3 regions of the Enterobacter hormaechei subsp. xiangfangensis genome follow, and region 3 is predicted to be linked to each of the others. Evidence: riboswitches for the same ligand, from Rfam matches in the RefSeq annotation. Region 3 holds a riboswitch; each other region holds the start of a gene.
The links. A riboswitch is a leader RNA that binds a small molecule or an ion and turns the genes downstream of it on or off. The one in region 3 is predicted to bind thiamine pyrophosphate.

Region 1: it holds a riboswitch for thiamine pyrophosphate, as region 3 does, so the genes downstream of both, thiM (hydroxyethylthiazole kinase) here and thiB (thiamine ABC transporter substrate binding subunit) in region 3, are expected to answer to the same signal.
Region 2: it holds a riboswitch for thiamine pyrophosphate, as region 3 does, so the genes downstream of both, thiC (phosphomethylpyrimidine synthase ThiC) here and thiB (thiamine ABC transporter substrate binding subunit) in region 3, are expected to answer to the same signal.

Annotation. Positions count from the first base shown of each region.
Region 1 is NZ_CP017183.1:3,015,609-3,025,183, reverse strand. It holds TPP riboswitch at 636-732, shown strand; gene thiM (hydroxyethylthiazole kinase) at 768-1,538, shown strand; gene thiD (bifunctional hydroxymethylpyrimidine kinase/phosphomethylpyrimidine kinase) at 1,535-2,335, shown strand; gene BFV63_RS14475 (GntR family transcriptional regulator) at 2,378-3,124, shown strand; gene BFV63_RS14470 (PfkB family carbohydrate kinase) at 3,098-4,051, opposite strand; gene BFV63_RS14465 (ADP-ribosylglycohydrolase family protein) at 4,048-5,052, opposite strand; gene BFV63_RS14460 (nucleoside permease) at 5,049-6,326, opposite strand; gene fbaB (class I fructose-bisphosphate aldolase) at 6,575-7,627, shown strand; gene yegS (lipid kinase YegS) at 8,024-8,923, opposite strand; gene BFV63_RS14445 (hypothetical protein) at 9,094-9,575, opposite strand, start outside.
Region 2 is NZ_CP017183.1:263,880-273,454, forward strand. It holds gene thiE (thiamine phosphate synthase) at 1-212, opposite strand, end outside; gene thiC (phosphomethylpyrimidine synthase ThiC) at 212-2,107, opposite strand; TPP riboswitch at 2,187-2,296, opposite strand; gene BFV63_RS01305 (Rsd/AlgQ family anti-sigma factor) at 2,351-2,848, opposite strand; gene nudC (NAD(+) diphosphatase) at 2,944-3,717, shown strand; gene hemE (uroporphyrinogen decarboxylase) at 3,756-4,820, shown strand; gene nfi (deoxyribonuclease V) at 4,830-5,501, shown strand; gene BFV63_RS01325 (YjaG family protein) at 5,543-6,133, shown strand; gene hupA (nucleoid-associated protein HU-alpha) at 6,320-6,592, shown strand; gene BFV63_RS01335 (DUF1481 domain-containing protein) at 6,604-7,296, shown strand; gene purD (phosphoribosylamine--glycine ligase) at 7,343-8,635, opposite strand; gene purH (bifunctional phosphoribosylaminoimidazolecarboxamide formyltransferase/IMP cyclohydrolase) at 8,651-9,575, opposite strand, start outside.
Region 3 is NZ_CP017183.1:730,863-740,437, reverse strand. It holds gene leuD (3-isopropylmalate dehydratase small subunit) at 1-84, shown strand, start outside; gene BFV63_RS03550 (sugar efflux transporter) at 143-1,321, opposite strand; gene sgrT (glucose uptake inhibitor SgrT) at 1,443-1,595, opposite strand; gene sgrR (HTH-type transcriptional regulator SgrR) at 1,684-3,339, shown strand; TPP riboswitch at 3,376-3,476, shown strand; gene thiB (thiamine ABC transporter substrate binding subunit) at 3,508-4,491, shown strand; gene thiP (thiamine/thiamine pyrophosphate ABC transporter permease ThiP) at 4,467-6,077, shown strand; gene thiQ (thiamine ABC transporter ATP-binding protein ThiQ) at 6,061-6,762, shown strand; gene BFV63_RS03520 (DedA family protein) at 6,806-7,573, opposite strand; gene araC (arabinose operon transcriptional regulator AraC) at 7,692-8,537, opposite strand; gene araB (ribulokinase) at 8,875-9,575, shown strand, end outside.

The DNA of each region.
Region 1 (9,575 bases), 2.3 Mb from region 3:
AAAATACTCTCATCACCCGGGGCCTCAGATCGAGGGGCCTAGCAACAATATCCAAACTCCCGGATATTTTCCCACCCAACTGGAAGGAATCCGCCCCTATTTTCTGTTCGTGTATAGGTTAGGCTGAGGGAGGCTTGCCAATGTACACCCCCTGGATTTGGTGATCTGTTAAGTTATTGATTTTGATCGATTTTAGATCAATCATCCGTTGCCGGGATTACCCCCCACCCAGACGGATGGCACACAATGAATAACGATAAAGCAAACCACCCTAAACACTTCCAATACTTGGGCCGCATGGTCACTGTTTACCCTACATACATCATTATTGACGGTATCAAGATCAGCCGTTCCCGTCTTTCCTTTGCATTCCAATTGGAATTGGCAAAAGCACTTCGACTGCATGAAGAAAGCGTATGCAGAAAATAAATTTCATTTAAATCTTCACGACTGAATAATTTACTTAAGCCGCCTTATGGGCGGTTTTTTTTTGTGCCTGCCATTTATCTGTGGGTCACAACGTGAGACACAAACTGGGACACAGAGGATTTTTTAGGGTTGAGTCTTTGGCTTCCCGCTGGCATGATCCAGAACAGGGATTAACGGGACGTTAATCGCAAGCTTTTGATTTTGTTTTATTTGACTCGGGGTGCCCTTCTTTGTGAAGGCTGAGAAATACCCGTATTACCTGATCTGGATAATGCCAGCGTAGGGAAGTCAGATGCCTACCCGGTCATCGCTTCTTCACGCACGGCAGGAGCGAAACCATGCAGCCTGACCTGCTCGACTCACACGTTTTACATCAATTCCGAACCCGTTCCCCGCTCACGCACTGTATGACCAACGATGTCGTGCAGACCTTCACCGCCAACGTGCTGCTCGCGCTGGGCGCTTCCCCGGCAATGGTGATCGAAGCCGAGGAAGCGGAACAGTTTGCCGCGCTTGCCGATGCTCTGCTCATCAACGTGGGTACACTCACCGCACCGCGCGCCCAGTCGATGCGTCGGGCTATTGAGAGCGCTGTAGCCGCGGGCACACCCTGGGTTCTGGATCCGGTTGCGGTTGGCGCGCTGGCGTTCCGCACCCGTTTTTGCCAGCAAATATTATCCCTTAAACCTGCGGCCATTCGTGGAAACGCCTCCGAAATCCTCGCCCTTGCCGGAATGAGTGCGGGCGGGCGCGGGGTTGATTCCACCGATACGGCAGCGAGCGCGTTGACCGCTGCGCAGACGCTCGCCCGTCAGACCCATGCCGTTGTGGTCGTCACAGGAGAAGTGGATCACATCACTGATGGTCAGCGAACCCGTACGGTCGCGGGCGGCGACCTGCTGATGACCCGCGTGGTAGGAACTGGCTGTGCGCTCTCGGCGGTCGTCGCCGCCTGCTGCTCGCTGCCTGGCGACAGGCTTGATAACGCGACGGCTGCCTGCGGCTTTATGAAGCGCGCAGGGTCAGTTGCCCTGACTCAAAGCCGGGGGCCCGGCAGCTTTTCCTCCGCGTTTCTGGACGCGCTTTACGCGCTGGAGGAACAGGTATGACACGCATAAATGCCCTGACTATTGCGGGAACCGATCCCAGCGGCGGAGCGGGGATCCAGGCAGACCTGAAAACCTTCTCTGCGCTCGGCGCTTATGGATGCTCGGTTATCACCGCGCTGGTGGCGCAAAACACGCGCGGTGTACAGTCGGTGTATCGCATTGAGCCGGATTTTGTCGCCGCACAGCTGGATTCGGTATTCAGCGATGTACGTATCGACACCACCAAAATTGGCATGCTCGCAGAGGCGGACATTGTTGAAGCGGTCGCGGAACGTCTCAAACGTTATCAGATAAAAAACGTGGTGCTCGATACCGTGATGCTGGCCAAAAGCGGCGATCCGCTGCTCTCCGCCTCGGCCGTCGACACCCTGCGTAAAAAGCTGCTGCCGCAGGTGGCGCTGATCACGCCAAACCTGCCTGAGGCCGCCGCGCTGCTGGATGCGCCACACGCGCAAAACGAACGTGAAATGAAAGAGCAGGGCAATGCGCTGCTGGCGATGGGGTGTCGCGCGGTACTGATGAAAGGCGGTCATCTCGATGATGCAGAAAGCCCGGACTGGCTCTTCACCCACGATGGCGCGCAACGTTTCACCGCCCCGCGCGTACGGACCAAAAACACCCACGGCACGGGCTGTACGCTCTCGGCGGCGCTGGCGGCGCTGCGTCCCCGAAACGCGAACTGGGCGGATACGGTACAGGAGGCGAAGATCTGGCTCTCGGACGCGCTGGCAAAAGCCGATTCTCTGGAAGTGGGTCACGGTATTGGGCCGGTTCACCATTTTCATGCATGGTGGTAAGCCGTATACTGGCATAAAACCTTATGCCAGAGAAAAACAGAGATGGAACAAGCGCATACCCGGTTAATTGCTCAACTCAAGGAACGAATTGCCGCACCGGACAACACGCCGCTGTATCTGAAATTTGCCGAAACGGTTAAAAACGCGGTACGCAGCGGCGTGCTCGCGCACGGTAATATTTTGCCTGGCGAGCGCGATCTGAGCCAGCTTGCCGGTGTGTCGCGCATTACGGTGCGTAAAGCGATGCAGGCGCTGGAAGAGGCTGGCGTCGTCACCCGCGCGCGTGGATACGGGACGCAAATCAACAATATCTTTGAATATTCGCTAAAAGAGGCGCGCGGGTTTTCTCAGCAGGTGGTGCTGCGGGGCAAAACGCCCAACACGCTGTGGGTTAATAAACGCGTCGTGAAATGTCCGGAGGAGATCGCCCGCCACCTTTCCCTTGCGCCAGACAGTGATGTATTTCTGCTTAAGCGCATCCGCTATGTGGATGACGATGCAGTATCGATAGAGGAGTCCTGGGTACCAGTAGGATTAATTCCCAACCCGGACGACATTGGCGTCTCGCTTTATGATTACTTCCGCAGCCAGAATATCTTTCCGCAGCGCACCCGGTCCCGCGTCAGCGCCCGGATGCCGGACAGCGAGTTTCAGGCGCATATCAAGATGGACGATAAGATACCGGTGCTGGTGATCAAGCAAGTCGCGCTCGATCAACAGCACCGGCCAATTGAGTACAGCATCAGCTACTGCCGCAGCGACCTATACGTCTTTGTGTGCGAGGAGTAGGGCCTCGCGCGTGGGGGCGCAGTCGCCACCGCGATGGCTGACTACCCAGGCGGCTACGGCATTGCCAAGCTGCACCGCCTCTGGCAGTGACCATCCCGCGGCCAGACCGGCAAGGGTACCTCCCGCATGGCTGTCACCCGCGCCGATGGTATCGACCACGGTAGCAGGAAACGCCGGAACGTGTCCGGAAGCGTCACCGTCATACCAGACCGCCCCGTCTTTATCATGGCGTACGATCAGCGCAGCGCCAAACCTCTGCTGCCACCGTGTGCCGAGCTCTTCCACGCTTACGCCAAGCCATTCTGCGGCAAGTTCCGCCTCCTGACGATTAAGCGAGACAATCGGTTTGCAGGCCATAATCCTTGCCATCAGCGGGTCGGGAATATCCGCGATGCGCGGACCGAAATCGATAAAGAGCGTCGCATCCTGAAGACTTTCCAGCCAGGCCGTCAGCAGCTCACCGCTGGGGGACGCCAGCTGGTAGCCGGACAAAGAGATCAGGCTCCCTGCCGGCACGCTTAACCCGTCCAGCCAGCGCTGCTGCCACTGATTCTCCACGCCGCTGAACGACATAAAGGTCCGTTCACCGTCAGGCTCCACCAGCGCCAGGCACCAGCCGTTATCACCCGTTTCCGCTTCCACGGCGCTGTGCAGATCCTGCTTCGCCATGGCGTTACGGATAATATCGGCCCACACGCCGTGGCCGACAGGAAGCGCGTTTTGCGCAGCAATGCCGAGCCGCTTTAGAGCGATGGCGATATTCAGCGCGCAGCCGCCAATATTCACTCCCTGTTGCTTCAGTTCGATATCACACCCGCGCCAGGGCAGGGCGTAGGCGTCGGCAATCACGTCGATGACCGCCGCGCCGAGCACCGTTACGGGACGCGTGGCGTGAAGGGTTTCGAGACGGCGGGCAAAAGCACTCATACGCCCTCCCTGTGCTCCCGGAAGTGCAGCAGTTTTTCACAGTAGTGGCCGAAATCGAGCCGGTTTACGGCATCAAGTTCGTTTTTGAGTGCCGGATCAATGGCCTGTACACCGTGCAGCGCACCGCAGATGGCCGTTGCCATCGCGCCGATAGTGTCAGTATCACCGCCCAGGTTGGCGCATAACACCGCGCAGCGGTTCGGATCGGTGCCCGCGAGTTCGACCATCGCAATCGCCGCCGGAACGGACTCAAGGGTGCTCGTGCCCGCGCCAATAAGCTGATAGATCTGCTCGCTGGCGGACTCGGTACCGTTGGCTTCGCGCACGGTTTTCAGGGCCAGCTCAATACGAGCGGAAAGCGATGCGCTGAAGGTGGTCGTGTTCGCCTCCTGCGCCGCACGGGCAATACCCGGCAGGGCATCGGCGATGTGATGCCAGCGCTCGCCGTCGATAGCGCGTGAAACCGCCCAGGCGATCACCACCGCACCGGCGATGGCGAGATCCGATTTATGGGTCGGGCTGGAGGCTAACGCAACCTGTTCCACAAAGTGCGCCAGACGCGTGGCCGGCAGCAGGCATCCCAGCGGGGAGGCGCGCATCGCCGCACCGTTGGTGACGCCGTTGTTCTCCAGCTGGCTCACCGGCTTGCCGTCACGGATGGCGTTCAGGGCAATTTTGGAGGTCGGGCCGAGCACATTCTTATTGAACGCGTCAAAATCCAGCGCCCAGTCCAGAATATGCTTACCGATAACGTCAGGGTTAATTTCCCCGTCGCATTCGATAATCGCGTCGGCCAGGCACAGCGCCATTGACGTATCATCCGTAAATTCGGCCTGCTTAAAGTAACAGGCGGCATTATTCTCAGCCGGGCCGGGTAAGAAACGGTCGATCCAGCCGAAGTGCGCTTTCACCCGCTTGCGCGGCCACAGCTCCGACGGCATCCCCATCGCATCCCCTAACGCCTGCCCGTAAAGAGCACCGAGAATACGGTCTTGTTTCATTTAACTTCCCCTAGTGTCAGCGCGGTATCGCCATCAACCACCTCAATTGCGGTGATCTCTTTATCCGATTCGCGGAAAAACAGCATAAACAGCACGGCAATCACCACAATCATGATTGCACCAAACGTCCACATTCCGGCCCAGTTGAAGGTCAGCCCATTCACCGGCTCTTTATATGCGAACATTTTTTCCATCATCACGCCGCCGAGACGGTAACCTAGCAGGCTACCAAAGCCCTGACAGCACAGCGTGATCAAGCCCTGCGCCGCGTTGCGCATATGCACGGGCGCTTTTTTATCCACGTAGATGTACGCGGTGACGTAATAGAAGTCATAGCTTACGCCGTGCAGCAGAATGCCGAGGAACAGCAGGGCGTAGGTGAAGTATTGCTCGGCGCCGCCGTAAACAAAGAAACCGTAGCGAATGGCGGCGGTGATCAGACCCAGCAGCAAGACCTTCTTAATACCAAAGCGTTTGGTAAAGAACGGCAGAGCGAGCATGAAGAAGATTTCAGAGAACTGGCCGAGGGTCATCCAGCCGGTGGCGTTTTTCATCCCCACTTCGGTGAGATAGCCGTTGGCAAAGATGTAGTAGAAGGCCAGCGGCATGGCGAACAGGAACGAGCAGAAGAAGAACACCAGGAAGTTTTTATCGCGCAACAGGATCAGCGCATCCAGCCCCAGCATCACTTTGAAATCCAGCTTGCCGGTACTCTTCGGCGGGGTATTCGGCAGGAACAGCGCGAAGACGCCAAGCAGAAGGGAGCTGGCAGCGGTCATCAGCAGCGGAATATTGGTGTCAGAGATGTCGCTATAGCCCATCATCTGCGGCAGGAAGCCGCACGCCAGGCCGGAGGCAATCCAGCCGATGGTGCCCATCACGCGGATGCGCGGGAAATCAGCCTCTACGTCATCGACGTTTGCGAAGGCGATGCTGTTGGTCAGCGCGATGGTCGGCATATAGGTCAGGGAGTAGGCCAGCAGCAGCGGGAAGAAGGTGCTGAACTGGGTTTGCTGTGCTGCGAAATACATCAGAATCGCGCCAGCGAACATCAGCACGGCCAGCACTTTCTGGGCGGCGAAGAAACGGTCCGTCAGCGAGCCGACCAAGATAGGAGAGAGGATCGCGGCAATCGCGGTACAGGCATACGACCAGCCAATTTCCCCGGCGGTAAACCCGCTCTTACTCAGCCACAGCCACAGCGGCACAAACCATGCGCCCCAGATAAACCATTCAACGAACATCATGAATGACAGTTGGACTTTCGTTTTCATTTTTTAATCCTGCATGTCAGAGGTACGCATGTAACATACCATGTGATAATACCTTTTAAATACCTTTAAGGCGATTGTTTGATCAGTGTAACAAAAATGTTGTACACGAAACGAGCCAGCAGATTGTGCTTAAAAAAGTTGCAAATGGTGGAAAATAGGTTAAGTCGGTACCAGGCTTACTCTGCCTGCAAAAACGTGGGCTTGGATCACACGCTCCGACATCATGTCGGACTTACGGGAGCATCACTATGACTGATATTGCGCAGCTGCTTGGCAAAGACGCCGACAGCCTTTTACAGCATCGTTGTATGACCATTCCAGCCGACCAGCTTTATCTGCCTGGCCATGATTACGTAGACCGGGTCATGGTTGACAACAACCGTCCGCCTGCCGTACTGCGAAACATGCAGACGCTTTACAATACCGGCCGTCTGGGCGGGACCGGCTATCTCTCCATTCTGCCCGTTGACCAGGGCGTAGAGCACTCGGCGGGAGCGTCGTTTGCTGCTAACCCGCTCTACTTTGACCCGAAAAACATTGTCGAGCTGGCGATTGAAGCAGGGTGTAACTGTGTGGCATCGACGTATGGCGTGCTGGCCTCCGTTTCTCGCCGCTATGCTCACCGCATTCCGTTCCTCGTCAAGCTGAACCACAACGAAACCCTGAGCTACCCAACCGAATATGACCAGACGCTGTACGCCAGCGTCGAGCAGGCGTTCAACATGGGCGCGGTGGCGGTCGGGGCAACCATCTATTTCGGCTCTGAACAGTCGCGACGTCAGATTGAAGAAATCTCCGCGGCGTTCGAGCGTGCCCACGAGCTGGGCATGGTAACCGTGCTGTGGGCCTATCTGCGTAACGCGTCATTCAAGAAAGACGGCGTGGATTACCACGTATCAGCGGATCTGACCGGTCAGGCAAACCACCTGGCGGCAACCATCGGCGCGGACATCGTGAAGCAGAAAATGGCCGAGAATAACGGCGGCTATAAAGCGGTGAACTTTGGCTATACCGACGACCGCGTGTACAGCAAGCTGACCAGCGACAACCCGATCGATCTGGTGCGCTACCAGCTGGCGAACTGCTACATGGGCCGCGCCGGGCTGATTAACTCCGGCGGTGCGGCAGGCGGTGAAACCGACCTGACCGACGCGGTGCGCACGGCGGTCATTAACAAACGTGCGGGCGGTATGGGGCTGATCCTGGGCCGTAAGGCGTTTAAAAAATCCATGGCCGACGGCGTGAAGCTGATTAATGCGGTTCAGGATGTCTATCTGGACAGTAAAGTCACGATTGCCTGACGCCACCGTATCCCTCTCCCCCGTGGGCTGAGGGTTCCTCACAAAATAATGCCTGCACAAACGGCCCCCTCTCCCTTGAGGAGAGGGGGGCTCAGTCGCCACCACCCTGGCGACCCGGGCTCCCGGCGGTAAATCGCCGCTTCGCGGTCCCTTCGGCTTATTCCTTCCGGCTTATCGGGGACGGGCGGAAGTAACATCCCTGTACAGCCCGCCCTCTCGGCGCATCCCTGCGCCTCGCCCCGGCCTACAGGAAACGCCTCAGCGATTTACAGCCGGACCGAGGCATCGCTGAAAGCCCTCAGTTATTCTGAGGCAACGTTATCGCTTTTGATTTCAAATTACTGGGGAACCCTCAGCCCTGTGGGGAGAGGGCATTATCGCGCACGCTGTAAAAAATCAGCGCAACAGCACACAGTCCGGCGGCAAACGGCACTGCAACGCCCCGGGCAAGACCTCAATGCGGAATCGCTCGCCGCTGAGCGGCTCTCCGTCGAGGTTAAAGGTCATGCCGTGTGGGGCGATCACTTCAAACCACGCGGATTTCCCGTCGATGATATTGGGGCTCTCCTCTGGCTGCGTCAGCGTCGTAAACAGCGCAGGCAGCAGCCCGTCGCCGGTAAAAATACGCAGCTGTAATTGACCGTCGTTGATCAATGCTTCCGGGCAAAGCTGCTGACCGCCCCCCGCCTGCCGCCCGTTGCCGATACCAATCACCAGCGCGTCGCCCTGCCAGTGGAAGTTCTCACCGTGAATTTCACAGCTGTCGGGCTTGAGGGTGTCCATGCGCATTAGGCCATGGATGAGATACGAAACGCCGCCCAGCGCGGCCTTCAGTTTTTCCGGCGTTTCGCTGGTAATGCGGGTGCCGAAACCGCCCGTCGCCATATTGATAAAGCAGGTTTTTTCATTCACCTGCGCAATATCGACGGCGGTCGCTTTCCCGAGGATAGCCAGTTGCAGTGCTTTGCCTACATCCTCCGGAATACCGGCGCTGGTGGCAAAATCGTTGGCGGTACCGAGCGGTAAAATCCCCATCGCCGGGCGAGCTGCGGCGTTGAGGTCAATGAGCGCACCGGCGATCTCGTTGATCGTTCCGTCGCCGCCGCCGGAAATGATGGTCTCAGCGCCTAACCTGATACCTTCATCGATATAGCGCGCCGCATCGCCTTTTTCAAAGGTCACCCGCACGTGAATGCGCGCGCCATCTTCACGCAATTCGGTAATCGCCTGGCGCAGCAGATCGTTGCCTGCACTCTTGCCGTTAAGAATTAATAAACTGTCTGGATAGGTTGCCATCCGGGTTGCTCCCTTTTTTAGCTATAGAAAGAGTGTATCCCAGAGAGGGAAAAAGCGGGTAAGAACAGGATGAAAGGCAAAAAATAAGCCCGCGTAAGGGCTTTGAAATCGACTAAAGAACCCCGTAGCGCTTACAGTGCATACTACTGCCGCTCAATTGACTATTGTGGTCAACGTTTGAGGTGTGACATTGGCCTTGCCTCGATTTTGAGCTGCTTACGCCAGACCCGATTATGTAGCGTTAGCGCAATGGAGCGGTAAAAAATCGATGAATTCATCCACATAATGTTCAGAAAGAAAAATCCCAGCCCCAGCAAAGAGGTTATTTGCGGTGTGTAGTTCTCAACAGGGCCGAATAAAAGCGAAATCCCCGTCCAGATGAAATAAATGATGCTCATTATGCCTGTCAGCGTAATGACGAAAATATGCAGTTTATATCCAGGTAAAGAACCTCGTGTAGTCAGAAACATCGTGCTCATCACTACCAGACAATACACAATCGCTGCAATGAATACTCCCATCATAACCTTAAATTCGGGTAAGCCGAGCCAGCGAAACAGCAACAACCAGAGGGACACTTGCAGCATGGCGTAGCAAAAAATAGCCAGTAACGTGCTCACTGCCAAAGGAATTCCTGTCATATGGACGCCCA
Region 2 (9,575 bases), 470 kb from region 3:
TAGTCGTTGATAAACAGGCGGGCGTGGTAGCGACGTCCCAGCGCGATAGCGGCGATCACGTCGGCCTCCACCTCTTCATCGCGTTTATCCTTAATGCGTAGCTGGATCGTGCGAACGCCTGCCTCCAGCAGGCGCGCTATCCACGCCACGCTGTCCACCACCGGGTAAAGCCCTAAGCGGAAGGGGACAGGGGGGAAATCAGGCTGGTACATTATGCCTCCTCTTTTTTGAGGTAGATTTCGCCGCCTTTCGCGCGGAAGGTTTCCGACATGTCCGCCATGCCGACTTCAATGGTCTGCGCGGCGGCGTAATCGCGTACTTCCTGGCTGATTTTCATCGAGCAGAATTTTGGTCCGCACATGGAGCAGAAGTGCGCGACTTTGCCCGATTCCTGCGGCAGGGTTTCGTCGTGGTAGGCGCGGGCGGTGAACGGATCGAGGGCCAGGTTAAACTGGTCTTCCCAGCGGAATTCAAAGCGCGCTTTGGACATGGCGTTGTCGCGAATTTGCGCGCCCGGATGGCCTTTCGCCAGATCCGCCGCGTGGGCGGCAATCTTGTAGGTAATCAGTCCCTGCTTCACGTCCTCTTTGTTTGGCAGGCCGAGGTGCTCTTTCGGTGTCACGTAGCAGAGCATGGCGCAGCCGAACCAGCCGATCATCGCCGCCCCAATGCCTGACGTGAAGTGGTCATAGCCCGGCGCGATGTCAGTTGTCAGTGGCCCCAGCGTGTAGAACGGTGCTTCGTGGCAGTGCTCCAGCTCTTCGGTCATGTTGCGACGGATCATCTGCATCGGCACATGGCCCGGGCCTTCAATCATCACCTGCACGTCGTACTCCCAGGCGATTTTGGTCAGCTCGCCCAGCGTGTGCAGCTCGGCAAACTGCGCCTCGTCGTTAGCATCGCGGATGGAGCCAGGACGCAGGCCGTCGCCCAGCGACAGGGAGACGTCGTACGCGGCGCAAATTTCGCAGATTTCGCGGAAGTGTTCGTAGAGGAAGTTTTCCTGATGATGGGAAAGGCACCATTTCGCCATAATCGAACCGCCGCGTGAGACGATACCGGTCAGACGTTTCGCCGTCATCGGCACGTAGCGCAGCAGCACGCCCGCGTGGATGGTGAAGTAGTCCACGCCCTGTTCCGCCTGCTCCAGCAGCGTGTCGCGGAACGCTTCCCAGGTGAGGTTTTCGGCGATGCCGTTGACCTTCTCCAGCGCCTGATAAATCGGGACGGTGCCAATCGGCACCGGGCTGTTACGCAGGATCCATTCGCGGGTTTCGTGAATATAGCGGCCGGTGGAAAGGTCCATCACCGTATCCGCGCCCCAGCGCGTCGACCAGACCAGCTTTTCCACCTCTTCTTCGATGGATGACGTCACCGCTGAGTTGCCGATGTTGGCGTTGACCTTCACCAGGAAGTTGCGGCCGATAATCATCGGCTCGGATTCCGGGTGGTTGATGTTGGCGGGGATAATGGCGCGCCCGGCGGCCACTTCATCACGCACAAATTCCGGCGTGATGTTCTCCGGCAGGCGAGCGCCAAACCCTTCACCCGGATGCTGGTGGCGCAGCACTTCGCTGCGGATGCGCTCGCGGCCCATGTTTTCGCGGATGGCGATGAACTCCATCTCCGGCGTGACGATACCCTGGCGCGCGTAGTGCAGCTGGGTTACGCATTTGCCCGCTTTAGCGCGTTTCGGCGTCAGCAGGCCGGTAAAGCGCAGCGCGTCCAGACCGTCGTCGGCCAGGCGTTCTTTGGTGTACGCAGAGCTGCGCACGCTCAGTTCTTCGCAGTCGTTACGCGCCTCTATCCACGGCTGGCGCAGCTTTGCCAGACCCTGCTGGACGTTGATAGCAACATCAGGATCGCCGTACGGGCCCGAGGTGTCATACACCGGCACGGCTTCGTTGTCTTCAAACTGCGGGTTGTCTTTGCTGCCGCCGATAAGCGTCGGGCTGAGCTGGATTTCGCGCATCGGGACGCGGATATCAGCCTGTGAGCCGGAAATGTAGATGCGTTTCGAGTTCGGGAAAGCGGTGCCTTCCAGGGTGTCGATGAAGCGTTGTGCGTGTTCGCGCTGTTCGCGGCGGGTCAGTTTTGCAGTAGACATAGCTCATTCCAAAAGTGAAGGACATGGCTTGTCAGACGACGGATGAAGCAAGAGAAGATCGCCTCAGGGGCGATACAACAGCAGTGTGACTCTTGTTCCCTTCGCAGGTATTAACCTGATCAGGTTCCGCGGATCCCGAATTAACGGTCTCAGCCCGTGCTTTCACACTGGGCACTCCGACAAGAAAAATCCCCCTCCGCAGAGGGGCGAATGGTTGTAAATTACTCGTTAACGATTAAGAACTCAAGCAGGGCGCGCAACGTTATCGCTGGTGCTGATATTCAGGTTGTTGTCCAGCACGAGGGCGATGAGCTTGTCTTCCAGCGTGAATCGCTCTTCCAGCGCTTCGCCAAGGTCGGAAAGCGCCTGCTGAAACTCAAGATAGTTATCGTGATCGATAGCGTTCTCCAGCGCGGAATCGTAGTAGTCCATGATCCGCTGGGTGTTGGCTTCCAGCAGCGGACAGAGTTTACTGGCCGCTAAATACGGCGTTGTCCCTTCCATTTCGCGGATAATGCGTTCATAAAGGTTGAAATGGCCGTCGGAGAGGTAGTCGACAAGGCTCTGACAAAAATCATCCAGCGCTTTTTCGTTCAGCCGCATAAAGGATTCTTTGCCAGGCTTAAGACCGACCAGATTGTAATACGCCACAAGGAGATGCTTGCGCACATGTAGCCAGCGATCCACCAGGGTGTTACTTCCTCCAACGCGCTCAGTCAGGCTTTCCAGCTGGTTTAACATGGTCGACTCCATAAGGTTTAGAATGGGATCTGCTTATCCAAAATGTAACCACAATGCTAACAACATGTCAGTGAAGCGAAGGTAGTGCAATAGATATGGATCGTATTATTGAAAAATCAGATCTGGGTTGGTGGATCGTCAGTCACGAGCAAAAGTTGTGGCTGCCCGGTGGGGAGATACCCTACGGTGCGGCAGAAATCTTCGATCTCGTCGGCCAACCTGCGCTGCGGATCGGCGAGTGGCAGGGCGATCCGGTATGGTTGATCCTACAGGCTCGTCGTCAGGATATGGGATCCGTTCGTCAGGTGTTGGATCGGGATGTCGGCCTGTTCCAGCTGGCGGGGCGCGGCGTGCAGCTGGCGGAGTTTTACCGCTCGCACAAATACTGCGGCTACTGCGGCCACACCATGCACCCGAGCAAAACCGAGTGGGCAATGCTTTGCGGCCACTGCCGTGAACGCTACTATCCGCAAATCGCACCGTGCATCATTGTCGCCATCCGCCGTGATGATTCCATCCTGCTGGCGCAGCATACCCGTCATCGCAACGGCATTCATACTGTCCTCGCCGGGTTCGTGGAAGTCGGCGAAACGCTGGAACAGGCGGTGGCGCGCGAGGTGATGGAGGAGAGCGGCATTAAGGTGAAAAACCTGCGCTATGTGACGTCGCAGCCGTGGCCGTTCCCGATGTCCCTGATGACCGCGTTTATGGCGGAATACGACAGCGGCGAGATTGTTATCGATAAGAAAGAGCTGCTGGAGGCGAACTGGTATCGCTACGACGATTTACCGCTGCTGCCCCCGCCGGGAACGGTGGCGCGTCGCCTGATAGAAGATACCGTGGCAATGTGTCGGGCCGAGTATGAGTAGTGTTACACTGACGGACTGACGCAATAAGGAACTGCAAAATGACCGAACTGAAGAACGATCGTTATCTGCGTGCGCTGCTGCGCCAGCCCGTTGATGTCACCCCGGTGTGGATGATGCGCCAGGCGGGACGCTATCTGCCAGAGTACAAAGCCACGCGTGCGCAGGCGGGCGATTTTATGTCGCTGTGCAAAAACGCCGAGCTGGCCTGTGAGGTGACGCTCCAGCCGCTGCGCCGCTTCCCGCTCGATGCCGCCATTCTTTTTTCGGACATTCTCACCATTCCGGATGCGATGGGCCTTGGGCTCTATTTCGAAACCGGCGAGGGCCCGCGCTTTACCTCTCCGATCAAAAGCAAAGCCGACGTTGATAAGTTGCCGATCCCCGATCCGGAAGGCGAGCTGAGCTATGTGATGAACGCCGTGCGCACCATTCGCCGCGAGCTCAAAGGCGATGTGCCGCTGATTGGCTTCTCCGGTAGTCCGTGGACGCTGGCCACCTACATGGTGGAAGGCGGCAGCAGCAAAGCCTTTACCGTCATCAAAAAGATGATGTACGCCGAGCCGCTGGCCCTGCATGCGCTGCTCGACAAGCTCGCGAAGAGCGTCACGCTCTACCTCAACGCGCAGATTAAAGCAGGTGCGCAGTCGGTGATGATTTTCGACACCTGGGGCGGCGTGCTGACCGGACGTGATTATCAGCAGTTCTCCCTGTACTACATGCACAAAATTGTCGATGGCCTGCTGCGTGAAAACGAAGGCCGTCGCGTGCCGGTGACGCTGTTTACCAAAGGCGGCGGCCAGTGGCTGGAAGCGATGGCGGCCACCGGCTGCGACGCGCTGGGCCTCGACTGGACCACCGATATTGCCGATGCGCGCCGTCGCGTGGGGGACAAAGTGGCGCTTCAGGGCAACATGGACCCGTCCATGCTCTATGCACAGCCTGCCCGTATCGAAGAGGAAGTGTCGACTATACTGTCTGGTTTCGGCCAGGGTGAAGGCCACGTCTTTAACCTCGGCCACGGCATTCATCAGGATGTGCCGCCTGAACACGCAGGCGTATTTGTGGAGGCGGTGCATCGGCTTTCTGCCCAGTATCATAAGTAAGGAGTGGTTATGGATCTCGCGTCGCTACGCGCTCAGCAAATCGAACTGGCTTCATCGGTGATCCGTGAGGATCGTCTGGATACGGACCCTCCGCGGTACATTGGCGGGGCGGACGTCGGGTTTGAGCAGGGCGGTGAAGTGACGCGAGCGGCGATGGTGGTGCTGAAATACCCGTCGCTGGAGCTGGTGGAGTACAAGGTGGCGCGTATCGCCACCACCATGCCCTATATCCCCGGCTTTCTCTCCTTCCGCGAATATCCCGCGCTGCTGGCCGCTTGGGAACAACTCTCGCAAAAACCTGACCTGCTGTTTGTTGATGGGCATGGTATCTCCCATCCGCGTCGCTTAGGCGTCGCCAGCCACTTTGGTCTGCTGGTGGACGTGCCGACCATCGGCGTGGCGAAAAAACGCCTGTGCGGCGCGTTTGAGCCGCTCTCTGCCGAACCGGGCGCGCTGGCGCCGCTTATTCATAAAGGCGAGCAGCTGGCGTGGGTCTGGCGCAGTAAAGCGCGCTGCAACCCGCTGTTTATCGCAACCGGGCATCGGGTGAGCATGGACAGCGCCCTGGCGTGGGTGCAACGCTGTATGAAGGGCTACCGTTTACCGGAGCCAACCCGCTGGGCTGACGCCGTGGCCTCTTCACGTCCGGCATTCATTCGTTGGCAGGAAATTCAGCCGTGATTCAGGTAAACTGCGGCTAATTTTCGATTCGAGACATCATCATGTTACAAAACCCGATTCATCTGCGCCTTGAAAAGCTGGAAAGCTGGCAGCACGTGACGTTTATGGCTTGCCTGTGCGAGCGCATGTATCCCAACTATGCCGCGTTCTGCAAGCAGACAGCGTTTGGCGAAGGCCAGATTTATCGTCGTATTCTGGATTTAATCTGGGAGACGCTGACGGTCAAAGACGCGAAGGTGAATTTTGACTCTCAGCTCGAAAAGCTGGAAGAGGCTATTCCGGCTGCGGATGATTTCGACCTGTATGGCGTCTACCCGGCCATTGATGCCTGTGTGGCGTTGAGCGAGCTGATCCACTCCCGTCTGAGCGGTGAAACCCTGGAACACGCCATTGAAGTCAGTAAGGCATCCATTACCACCGTTGCGATGCTGGAAATGACCCAGGAAGGCCGTGAAATGACCGACGAAGAGCTGCGTGCTAACCCGGCGGTAGAACAGGAATGGGACATTCAGTGGGAGATTTTCCGCCTGCTGGCAGAGTGTGAAGAGCGTGATATTGAGCTGATCAAAGGGCTGCGCGCGGACCTGCGCGAGGCCGGCGAGAGCAATATTGGTATAATTTTTAACCAATGAGACAACAAAACGTGATTTAACGCCTGTTTTGTCGCTCCTCGACTCTTCCCTTTCGCCCCCCGTCTGGTCTACATTTGGGGGGCGAAAAAAAGTGGCTATCGGTGCGTGTATGCAGGAGAGTGCTTTTTTGGCATTTTCGTCGCACTCGATGCTTAGCAAGCGATAAACACATTGAAAGGATAACTTATGAACAAGACTCAACTGATTGATGTAATTGCGGACAAGGCTGATCTGTCTAAAGTGCAGGCTAAAGCTGCTCTGGAATCTACCCTGGCTGCTATTACTGAGTCTCTGAAAGAAGGCGATGCTGTACAACTGGTTGGTTTCGGTACCTTCAAAGTGAACCACCGCGCTGAGCGTACTGGCCGCAACCCGCAGACCGGTAAAGAAATCAAAATCGCCGCAGCTAACGTGCCGGCATTTGTTTCTGGTAAAGCACTGAAAGACGCAGTTAAGTAAGACGCGTGGCAGTGAACAGTTTTAACGAAGGGGCGGCAACGCCCCTTTTGTCATTCTGGCGTGGACCGCTCGCGCTGGCAGGCGTACTGTTGCTCTCTGCCTGTAGCCATGATTCCTCACTCCCCCCGTTTACCGCCAGCGGCTACGCTGACAACCAGGGTGCGGTCAGGATCTGGCGCAAAGATTCCAGCGATGAAGTCCATATGCTCACCGCGTTCAGCCCATGGCATAACGGCAATACCTCGACCGCAGAATACCGCTGGCAGGGCGATGCCCTGTCGCTCATTGAACTGAATATCTACAGTAAGACTCCCGAACACGTGAAGGTGCGTTTCGACGACCACGGCGAGCTGAGCTTTATGCAGCATGAGGTCAGTGGACTGAAACAGCAGCTTTCCAGCGATCAGGTCGCCCTCTACCGCTACCGTGCTGAACAACTTCGCCAGACCAGCGATGCACTGCGTCAGGGCCGCGTGGTGCTGCGTCAGGGGCGCTGGCATGCCGACGGCACGGTGACCACCTGCGAAGGGCAGACGGTGAAGCCTGAGCTTGAATCCTGGGCAACCGAACACATTCAGCGTCGTCAGCGGCATTCATCTGTGGAGGTGAGTGTGGCATGGCTGGAAGCGCCGGAAGGCTCTCAGCTGTTGCTGGTGGCGAATGAAGATTTCTGCACCTGGCAGCCGACAGAAAAGAGTTTTTGATTTAAGTCCCCTCTCCCTTGAGGGAGAGGGTTAGGGTGAGGGGAAATTACTCTCCCTGCTCCCGCGCAATAGCACGATAACCGATATCCTGACGGCTGAAGCTGCCGTTCCAGTGAATATCCGCCATCAGCGCATAGGCGCGTTTCTGCGCTTCTGCCACGGTCTGGCCCAGCGCGGTCGCACACAGCACGCGGCCGCCGTTGGTGAGCACGCGGTCATCGTCAGCCAGCTTCGTACCGGCGTGGAACACCTTCGCGCCGTCAATCTCTTCCAGCGGCAGGCCGTGGATCTCATCTCCAGTGTTGTAGCTACCCGGATACCCACCCGCAGCAATCACCACACCTAAAGAGGCACGCTCGTCCCACTCGGAAGTTTTCTCATTCAGCTTGCCTTCGCACGCCGCCAGACACAGATCCACCAGGTCGGATTTCATGCGCAGCATGATCGGCTGGGTTTCCGGATCGCCAAAGCGGCAGTTGAATTCGATCACCTTCGGGTTACCCTGCTTGTCGATCATCAGGCCTGCATAAAGGAAACCGGTGTAGGTATTGCCTTCCGCCGCCATCCCTTTCACGGTTGGCCAGATGATGCGGTCCATGGTGCGCTGATGCACCTCATCGGTAACAACGGGAGCAGGAGAGTAAGCGCCCATTCCCCCAGTGTTGGGGCCGGTATCGCCATTGCCCACACGCTTGTGATCCTGGCTGGTGGCCATCGGCAGAACGTGCTCGCCATCGACCATCACGATAAAGCTCGCCTCTTCGCCGTCGAGGAACTCTTCAATCACGATGCGGTGGCCCGCATCGCCAAAGGCGTTACCTGCCAGCATATCCTGAACCGCGGCTTCGGCTTCTTCGAGGGTCATCGCGACGATCACGCCTTTACCCGCGGCCAGACCGTCGGCCTTGATAACAATCGGCGCGCCCTTCTCACGTAAGTAGGCCAGAGCAGGCTCCACTTCAGTGAAATTCTGATATTCCGCCGTCGGGATGTTATGACGCGCGAGAAAATCTTTGGTGAAGGCTTTTGAGCCTTCCAGCTGTGCGGCACCCTCCGTTGGGCCAAAGATTTTCAGGCCAGCTGCGCGGAAGGCGTCTACGACGCCAATCACCAGCGGCGCTTCCGGGCCAACGATGGTCAGATCGATGTTCTCGGTCTGGGCAAAGCTCAGCAGTGCCGGGATATCGGTCACGCCGATGGCGACGTTTTGCAGCGCGGGTTCCAGCGCCGTACCGGCATTACCCGGTGCCACAAAGACGGTTTCAACCTGCGGAGACTGCGCTGCTTTCCACGCCAGGGCGTGCTCGCGCCCGCCGTTACCAATCACTAATACTTTCATTTTCTGCTCCGGGAATTAATGGCGGAAGTGGCGCATGTCGGTGAAGATCATTGCGATGCCGTGTTCGTCGGCAGCGGCAATCACTTCGTCATCACGGATTGAACCGCCAGGCTGGATCACACAGGTGATACCCACAGCAGCGGCCGCATCGATTCCGTCGCGGAACGGGAAGAAGGCATCAGAGGCCATGGCGGAGCCTTTCACTTCCAGGCCTTCGTCGCCTGCTTTGATACCGGCAATTTTTGCAGAGTAAACGCGGCTCATCTGGCCTGCGCCTATCCCGATGGTCATGTTCTCTTTGGCGTAGACGATGGCGTTGGATTTCACGAACTTAGCCACTTTCCAGCAGAACAGCGCGTCACGCAGTTCCTGCTCGGTTGGCTGACGTTTGGTGACGACACGCAGATCGGCTTCGCTCACCATCCCCAGATCGCGGTCCTGAACCAGCAGACCGCCGTTCACGCGCTTGAAGTCCAGGCCCGGCACGCGTTCCGCCCACTGACCGCAAACCAGCACGCGCACATTCTGTTTTGCCGCAGTGATTTTCAGCGCTTCTTCTGATGCGGACGGCGCGATGATCACTTCGACAAACTGGCGGGAGATGATGGCCTGCGCGGTTTCCGCATCCAGCTCGCGGTTAAAGGCGATAATGCCGCCGAACGCGGAGGTCGGGTCGGTTTTGTAGGCGCGATCGTAGGCATCCAGAATAGAAGTGCTTACCGCAACGCCGCATGGGTTGGCGTGCTTGACGATAACGCAGGCCGGCTCGCTGAATTCTTTCACGCATTCCAGCGCGGCGTCGGTGTCGGCAATGTTGTTATAGGAAAGGGCTTTGCCCTGAACCTGCTGGGCGGTCGCAACAGAGGCTTCCTTTACCTCTTCTTCTATATAGAAGGCCGCCTGCTGGTGGCTGTTCTCACCGTAACGCATATCCTGCTTC
Region 3 (9,575 bases):
GGTCTGGACAGCATTGGTTTAACTCTCCAGCACGAAGACGCCATCTCCGCGTACGAGAAAAAACAGCCTGCGTTTATGGGCTAAAGACAATGGCCCGCAAAAAGCGGGCCATTGATTTGTTTCGTAAAGCCGCCTTCCAAAATCAGACATCCTTAACCCGGCAAGTCAGCCCAAGCGTAACCACCGAAATCGCGGCAATCACCCAGTAAACTGAGCCATGCCCGTAACTTTGCGCCAGCGCCCCCTGAATCACCCCCGCCAGGATCACTCCGGTCGAAATGCTGTTGGTAAAAAGCGTGGTCGCAGAGCCTGCGCGTCCGGGCATAAGATCCTGGAACCAGAGCATGCCGATCCCGGCAACGATGCCGATAAATACCGCGTTAAACAGCTGTAACGTCAGCAAAGCTTCACGCGAATGGAACAGGATCAGCCCCGCGTAGAACACCACCCCAGCCGCCACGGCGACGACCATCATCCGACGCTTTCCGAAACGTTTGACGTAGTAACCCGCCAGAATCATCGCCGGGATCTCCAGCCCGGCAGCGGTGCCCATCAGGATCCCCGCGAGCTTGTCGGGCAGTCCCAGATCGCTGCTGATCCACAGCGGCATATCGATAATGTACATGGTGTTGCAGGTCCACATCAGCGTGGAGGCGATAAACAACATGCGGACGTTTTTATCCTGCCAGCCGCTCACCTGCGTGATGGGCTTGTCCGTCACCTGCTCTACGCGCGCCACCGATGGCAGCGCAAAGGCTATCAGCGCCAGGCTGATGACAAAAATCCCCGCCGCGATGGAAAACATGGTGGTGAAGCCGTAGTTCAGCGCCAGCATGAACGCCAGCGGGGGACCAATGACCCACGCCAGCGAGAGCTGCGCACGCATCACCGAGCTGAACATCACCACTTCCCTCGCCGAGTTGTCGGCGTACTCCCGTGCCAGGGCGAAGAGCTGCGGCATGGCGGTGTTCGCCAGAGAGGCCAGCAGCACGCCGCAGGTAATGAGCGTCAGGTAATGGCGGTTGAAGGCAAACAGCAGCGCGTTGCCCACGGCCATTGCGCAACAAAAGAGGATCAGCTTGCGGCGATCGCCCTGGCTGTCGGATCGTTTCGCCAGCCACAGGCTGACGAGGATCCCGGCAATGGCGTTGACGGTGTAGAACAGGCCCACCCAAAACGGCTGCGCCCCCACCTCGCGGCTGAGAAACAGGCTCAGCGTCGGCGCCTGTAGCGCGCCGGCTACGCCCATCATGAAGGCCACCAGCATAAAAGCGGCGTACACGCCATTCAGGCGTCGCCCCATCGTCATCAACCAGAGCATGCGCAAGTCCTTATGAAAGCGAATCGAAATTGGGTGAAATAGTAAACGAAAAAAGCCAGCAAAAAACATTTTGCTGGCGGGTGATTAGCACCAATACTCAGTCACACATGATCGAGGCGAGTTAGCGAGAAGAGGTCGGTTTCGTAACGTCCCACTGCATCAGATCTTCCAGTATTCTCAGCCGCTGCTCTGCGCACTGGCGGGCCAGCCAGGACACTCCCTTTGTCGCTGAAAAATAGTGCTGATAAAACTGACGTGCGGTAGACCTCTTCATAATTTACCTCCTCGCTTCATCGATAAGGATTATTGGCTTAATATAGGGATTAATAAATTGCTGATTTTTTGTCAGGAGTTCCCCTTTTATGCCTTCTGGTCGTCTGCAACAACAATTTATCCGCCTCTGGCAGTGCTGTGAGGGGCAATCGCAGGAAACCACGCTCAACGAGTTGGCTGACCTGCTTAGCTGTTCCCGCCGCCATATGCGCACGCTGCTCAATACCATGCAGCAGCAGGGGTGGTTAAGCTGGGAAGCGGAGGCGGGACGCGGGAAACGCTCGCGGCTGACCTTTCTCTACACCGGGCTGGCATTGCAGCAGCAGCGTGCAGAAGACCTGCTCGAGCAGGACCGTATCGATCAGCTGGTCCAGCTGGTGGGCGACAAGGCCGCCGTGCGCCAAATGCTGGTCTCCCATCTCGGACGCAGTTTTCGTCAGGGCCGACACATTCTGCGGGTGCTCTACTACCGTCCGATGAAAAATCTGTTGCCCGGCACGGCGTTACGGCGTTCTGAAACCCACATGGCCCGACAAATCTTCAGCGGCCTGACGCGAATAAATGAGGAAAACGGGGAACTGGAGGCGGATATCGCGCACCACTGGCAACAGCTTTCCCCGCGCCACTGGCGCTTTTTCTTACGCCCCGGCATTCATTTCCACCATGGACGCGAGCTGGAGATGCGCGACGTTATCGATTCCTTAGAGCGAGCCCGCACGCTGCCGCTCTATTCGCATATCTCGCGGATCCACTCCCCAACGGCCTGGACGCTGGATATTGAGCTATCGCAGCCGGACAAATGGCTTCCGTGGCTTCTGGGCTACGTCCCCTCAATGATCCTGCCTGCCGAGTGGCGCTCCCTGAACAATTTTTCCAGCCAGCCGATTGGTACGGGCCCCTACTCCGTTACACGAAACAACAGTAATCAGCTGAAGATCCGCGCCTTTGATGATTACTTTGGCTACAGGGCGTTGATCGACGAAGTGAACGTCTGGGTGTTACCGGATCTCAACGAAGAGCTGAGCGCAGGCCTGACCCTGGAAGGGCCAACAGCCGGTGAAAAGGCGTTCGAAAGCCGCCTGGAGGAGGGCTGCTACTACCTGCTCTTTGATAGCCGCAGCCATCGCGGGGCAAACCACGACGTACGCAGGTGGATAAGCCATATTCTTGCCCCTGCTAACCTGATTTATCACGCAGAGGAGCAATACCAGACCTGGTGGTTCCCGGCCTATGGCCTGCTTCCGCGCTGGCACCATGCGCAGCCAGTGCGCAGTGAAAAACCTGCCGGACTGGAGACCATCACCCTCAGCTACTATCGCGATCACATTGAGCACAGGTTTATCGCAAGGATCATGAGCACGCTGCTGGCAGCCGAAGGCGTGACGCTGGCGATACAGGAAGTCGATTATGATGAATGGCATCGCGGAGACGTCATCAGCGATATCTGGCTCAACAGCGCAAACTTTACGCTGCCGCTTGATTTCTCGCTCTTTTCTCACCTGTACGAAGTGCCCCTGATTCAGCACTGTATCAACCGGGACTGGCAGCAGGACGCCGCACGGTGGCGGGCAGGAGAAATGGATCTGGCCGCCTGGTGTCAGGAATTACTGGCCGGGCAGACGATCGTACCGTTGATTCACCACTGGCTGCTGATCCAGGGCCAGCGCAGCATGCGCGGCCTGCGGATGAACACCCTGGGCTGGTTTGATTTTAAATCCGCCTGGTTTGCGCCGCCGGAGCCATAACGCTTTCGTAATATTCACCAAATCATTACAATAGCGCCGTTCTCAACGGGGTGCTGCATCACAGATGTGCGCTGAGATAATACCCGTCGAACCTGATCCGGATAACGCCGGCGAAGGGATTTGAGGCTGTCTCTCAAAATCCTTTGCCACTCAACCCTGAGGTGCAAAGTGTTAAAAAACGTTCTTCCTCTGCTGGCGCTGTTTGCGCTGCCTGTTTTTGCTAAGCCTGTTCTGACGGTCTACACCTACGACTCCTTCTCCGCCGACTGGGGCCCTGGCCCGGTGGTAAAAAAAGCCTTTGAAGCGGACTGCAACTGCGAGCTGAAATTCGTGGCGCTGGAAGATGGCGTCTCGCTGCTTAACCGGCTGCGCATGGAAGGCAAAAACAGCAAAGCCGACGTGGTGCTCGGGCTGGATAACAACCTGCTGGAAGCCGCCACCCAAACCAGACTGTTCGCCAAAAGCGGCGTGGCGGCAGATGCCGTTAACGTACCGGGCGGCTGGAAAAACGACACCTTCGTTCCCTTTGATTACGGTTACTTTGCGTTTGTCTACGATAAAAACAAGCTGAAGAATCCGCCCAAAAGCCTGAAAGAGCTGGTCGAAAGTGACCAGAAATGGCGCGTGATTTACGAAGATCCGCGTACCAGCACGCCGGGTCTGGGGCTGCTGCTGTGGATGCAAAAAGTTTACGGGGATAAAACGCCGGAAGCGTGGCAGAAGCTGGCCGCGAAAACCGTTACCGTCACCAAAGGCTGGAGCGAAGCCTATGGCCTGTTCCTGAAAGGCGAAAGCGACCTGGTGCTGAGCTACACTACCTCTCCGGCCTACCACATTATCGCCGAGAAGAAAGACAACTACGCCGCCGCGAACTTTGCTGAAGGGCATTATTTGCAGGTGGAAGTGGCCGCCCGCACCGCCGCGAGCAAACAGCCGGAGCTTGCCGAAAAATTCCTGGAATTTATGATCTCCCCGGCATTTCAGAACGCTATTCCGACCGGCAACTGGATGTACCCGGTCACTGACGTTGCGCTGCCGGCAGGCTTTGAGCAGCTAAACAAGCCGCAAACCTCACTGGAATTTACGCCGCAGCAGGTTGCCGCCCAGCGCGCCGCATGGATTAGTGAATGGCAACGCGCCGTCAGCCGCTGATCCCCGGCTGGTTAGTTCCCGGGCTGCTCGCCGCCGTACTGATGGTCGTCGTCAGCCTGGGTGCATTCCTTGCGCTGTGGTTTAACGCGCCAGAGAGCGATCTGCTCGCCCTCTGGCACGACAGCTATCTCTGGCACGTCATCCGCTTCTCCTTCTGGCAGGCGTTTCTCTCCGCGCTGCTGTCGGCGATCCCGGCCATTTTCCTTGCACGCGCCCTCTATCGCAGACGTTTCCCCGGCAGGCTTGCCCTGCTGCGGCTGTGCGCGATGACGCTGATCCTGCCCGTGCTGGTGGCGGTGTTCGGCATTCTGAGCGTCTACGGTCGGCAGGGCTGGCTGGCATCCCTCTTCAACCTGCTTGGTCTGGAATGGACCTTCTCCCCTTACGGCCTGAAAGGCATTCTGCTGGCGCATATTTTTTTCAATATGCCGATGGCGACGCGCCTCTTTTTACAGGCGCTGGAAAACATTCCCGGTGAGCAGCGTCAGATTGCCGCCCAGCTTGGCATGCGCGGCTGGTCGTTCTTCCGCTTTGTCGAATGGCCGTGGCTGCGACGCCAGATTGCTCCGGTTGCCGCGCTAATCTTTATGCTCTGCTTCGCCAGCTTCGCGACCGTACTTTCTCTCGGCGGCGGGCCGCAGGCCACCACCATTGAGCTGGCGATCTATCAGGCCTTAAGTTACGACTACGATCCGGGCCGCGCCGCGCTGCTGGCGATCGTGCAGATGGTCTGCTGCCTGGCGCTGGTGTTACTCAGCCAGCGGCTAAGTAAAGCGATCCCCACAGGTAGCAATAACCTGACAGGCTGGCGCGATCCGCAGGACAGCCTGCACAGCCGCGTCGCGGATTTTATGCTAATCGCATTGGCACTCCTGCTTCTGCTGCCCCCGCTGCTGGCCGTTATTGTTGATGGCCTGAATCGCAATGTGTTGTCGGTACTGCAACAGCCTGTCCTGTGGCAAGCAACGTGGACCTCATTGCGCATCGCGCTGGCTGCCGGGCTACTGTGCGTGATCCTGACCATGATGCTGCTCTGGAGCAGCCGCGAACTGCACGCGCGTCATGCCCGTAAAGCCGGACACGCGCTGGAACTGACGGGTATGCTGATCCTGGCGATGCCGGGCATTGTGCTGGCGACCGGATTCTTTTTACTGTTCAACAGCACCATCGGCCTGCCGGAAAGCGCCGACGGCATCGTCATTTTTACCAACGCACTGATGGCCATCCCTTACGCGCTCAAGGTGCTGGAAAACCCGATGCGCGACGTCAATAGCCGCTACAGTTTGCTGTGTCAGTCGCTGGGCATGCAGGGCTGGCAGCGTCTGAAGGTGGTCGAACTGCGCGCGCTAAAGCGTCCGCTGGCCCAGGCGCTGGCGTTTGCCTGCGTGCTGTCGATTGGCGATTTTGGCGTTGTGGCCCTCTTCGGCAACGAGGATTTCCGCACGCTGCCGTTCTGGCTTTATCAGCAAATTGGCTCCTATCGTAGCCAGGACGGCGCCGTCACGGCGCTACTCCTGTTGCTGCTGTGCTTTGCGTTATTTACCGTTATCGAAAAACTTCCGGGGCGTGATGTTAAAACTGACTGATGTAACCTGGCTTTATGAGCACCTGCCAATGCGTTTTACCCTCTCCGTTCGTCAGGGAGAGCGAATCGCAGTGCTTGGCCCCAGCGGGGCCGGAAAAAGTACCCTGCTCAATCTGATTGCCGGTTTTTTACAGCCTGCCAGCGGGTCGATCGTCATTGATAATGGCGAGTATACCTACGCTCCGCCGGCTAAGCGCCCGGTGTCGATGCTGTTCCAGGAAAACAATCTGTTCAATCATCTTACGGTGTGGCAGAACATCGCGCTGGGTATGGATCCGGGGTTGAAGCTCAATGTTGCGCAGCGTCAGACGCTGGAGGCGATCGCCGAACAAATGGGCCTGGCTGCGTTTATCAACAGACTACCGGGTGAGCTTTCCGGCGGCCAGCGCCAGCGCGTGGCGCTGGCGCGCTGCCTGGTGCGCAAGCAGCCGCTACTGCTGCTCGATGAACCCTTTTCGGCGCTCGACCCCGCTCTGCGTCAGGAAATGCTCTCGCTGGTTGAGGAGGTTTGCGAGCGCGAACAACTGACGATGCTGATGGTTTCGCATAGCATCGAAGATGCCGCACGCATCGCGCCGCGATCGGTGGTGATCGCGGAGGGACGTATTTTGTGGGATGGGGAAACAGAAGAACTTCTGAGTGGTAAGGCGGGGGCATCTTCACTTTTAGGTATTCGTGAGGTCTGATGCCCTCACCCTTGCCCTCTCCCACAGGGAGAGGGAAAACACCTTAACGGCTCACCACCTTCAACAGGATCTCGCCGTACACCGGCATCAGCGGGTGGCGGATCAGCGCGATCAGCGCCACCACGGCCACCCCCAACGTCAGCGGGGCCAGCCAGAGCAGGCGAGTGCGCGGAAGATAGCGCGTCAGACGATCAACACTGGCTTTCGCGCTGCGCCACAGGCGCCAGCAGAGCCAGACCGCCAGCCACAGCAGCACCGCCGTGCCCAGCAGCAGCCATTTAAACTCACCGCTTTGCATACCGTCAGGAATATCAATCGCCGCGCCCGCCAGGATACCCGGCAGGAAGTAGAACGGCGGCCAGAAGACGCAGCCGATGATATTCGGCACCACAAACTTCGCGACGGGCAGATCCAGCATCCCGGCCACCATCGGCACCAGCGGACGCGTTGGGCCAACGAAGCGCCCCACGAGGATGGTGAACATGCTGTGCTGGTGCAGCGCATGCTCGGTTTTATCCAGCAGCGCTTTGTTTTTTTTCATGAACGACCAGCGGTGCAGCGGCTTCTTAAAGCGCCAGCCCAGCCAGAAGGAGATCCAGTCCCCCAGCAAACAGCCGATAATACCGGCCATCCACGCCTGCCAGAAATTGACCTCGCCGCTGCCGATAAGCGCCCCAAGCCCCGCCATCATCACGGTGCCGGGCAGGATCAGCCCGACCAGCGCCAGCGACTCCAGAAACGCCACCAGCGCCACGGCGATGAGCGAATACATAACGGACTGGGTAATAAAATGTTCCAGCAATGCCTGCATAACTATTCCGGTCAGAAAACGAATCAGCGATTCTGCTTAGCGCCCTGCACCGCGTCAAGGCATCAATTGTCTGAATAGTTTACAAGATGCGCCTGAAGTTCACCTGAATGTTTACCGATTATTCACATCCCGCACGGAATTCGCTCGGGCTGGCACCGGTGCACTTCTTAAACACGCGAGAGAAATAGAGCTGATCTTCAAAGCCGACGTTACGCCCGACGGTGGCGATAGGCATTCGGGTGGTGCTGAGCAGCAGTTTCGCCTGGCTGATGCGCTGATCCTCGCGCCAGCTGAGTACGCTCACGCCAAGCTGCTGGCGGAACAGATGCGACAGCCGTGACGGCGACAGGCACACATGCTGGGCGACGCTGGCAATATCAAACTGGCTGTCGGCAAGGTGGTCGCTGATGTACTGGCAGGCGTCGCGGACGCGGTTGTCCAGCGGCGGATTAAGCGACTCGTTGATGGCCTCCATGCGGCGCAGCAGCACCTGTTCAAGCAGGTTGATGGCCAGCAGTTCGGCGTAGCGCCCGCCCGCCTGCCCTGCCTCAATAATCTGTGCGAACAGCTCACGGAACTGCGCCAGATGCGCCTCATCCGGGCGATATAAACCGGTATGGGCGAAAATGGCCGGCCACGAGAGCCACTCCTGCCAGTAGGCGCGCGGACGGAAATAGACCCACTGGTGATACCACTCTTTGGCATCCGGGTGGCGCCCGTAGTGATGGATCTCCCCCGGCGGGAACAGCAGCATATCACCGGGGCGGCAGATAAACTGTTGATCCCCATTTTTGACGACCCCTTCTCCGCGTACGGTCAGGTTCAGGATATATCCCTTCATGCCAAGAGGGCGATCGACGTAAAAATCGAGATATCCCTCGGCCTCAATTGGCGTCAGTCCCGCCACCAGATGGGCGTTAAATGAGTAGCCCGGCAGTAAGGGATCGTTTTGCGGTTCGGCCATAGATTCAGTTCTCCCAAGGGTCCTGAAGGAAACCAATTGTCCATATCGATAAAAGCAGTATAAAAATGGCCCGCGAAAAGATCCAAAAAGCATCACGCCTCTTTTACGTCCGCCATGTTTCAGCCTTTCCCCCTGATTTCTCCGCCAGCACGGGCGGATAAGCAGTAACAAAAGTGTCTATAAGTGCGGCAGAAATGTCCACATAGAATATTTGCACGGCGTCACACTTTGCGTGGCTACAGCAATTTAGTCCATAAGATTAGCGGATCCTGCCTGACGATTTTTGTCCCTAGTCTCTAATGTTCTTCCATACCTGTTTTTTGGATGGAGCAACACCATGGCAATTGCAATTGGCCTCGATTTTGGCAGCGACTCAGTTCGCGCGCTGGCAGTGGACTGTACGACTGGCCAGGAGATAGCAACCAGCGTTGAGTGGTATCCGCGCTGGCAAGAGGGGCGCTACTGCGATGCGCCAAACAACCAGTTCCGTCACCACCCGCGGGACTACATCGAGTCGATGGAAGCGGCGATCAAAACCGTTCTGGCGGAGTTGACCGACGCCCAGCGGGCCGATGTCGTGGGGATTGGCGTCGACAGCACCGGCTCAACGCCTGCCCCTGTCGATGCCGAAGGCCGCGTACTGGCGCTGCGACCGGAGTTTGCCGACAATCCGAACGCCATGTTTGTGCTGTGGAAAGACCATACCGCCGTGGAAGAGGCGGAAGCCATCACCCGCTTATGCCATCAGCCGGGCAAAACTGACTACTCCCGCTACATCGGCGGGATTTACTCCAGCGAGTGGTTCTGGGCCAAGATCCTGCACGTTACCCGCGCGGACGCGTCGGTCGCACAGGCAGCGGCGTCATGGATTGAGCTGTGCGACTGGGTTCCCGCCCTGCTCTCCGGCACCACGCGTCCGCAGGATATTCGCCGCGGCCGTTGCAGCGCCGGGCATAAATCGCTGTGGCATGAAAGCTGGGGTGGTCTGCCTCCGGCAGCGTTCTTCGATGAACTCGACCCGATCATCAACAAAAACCT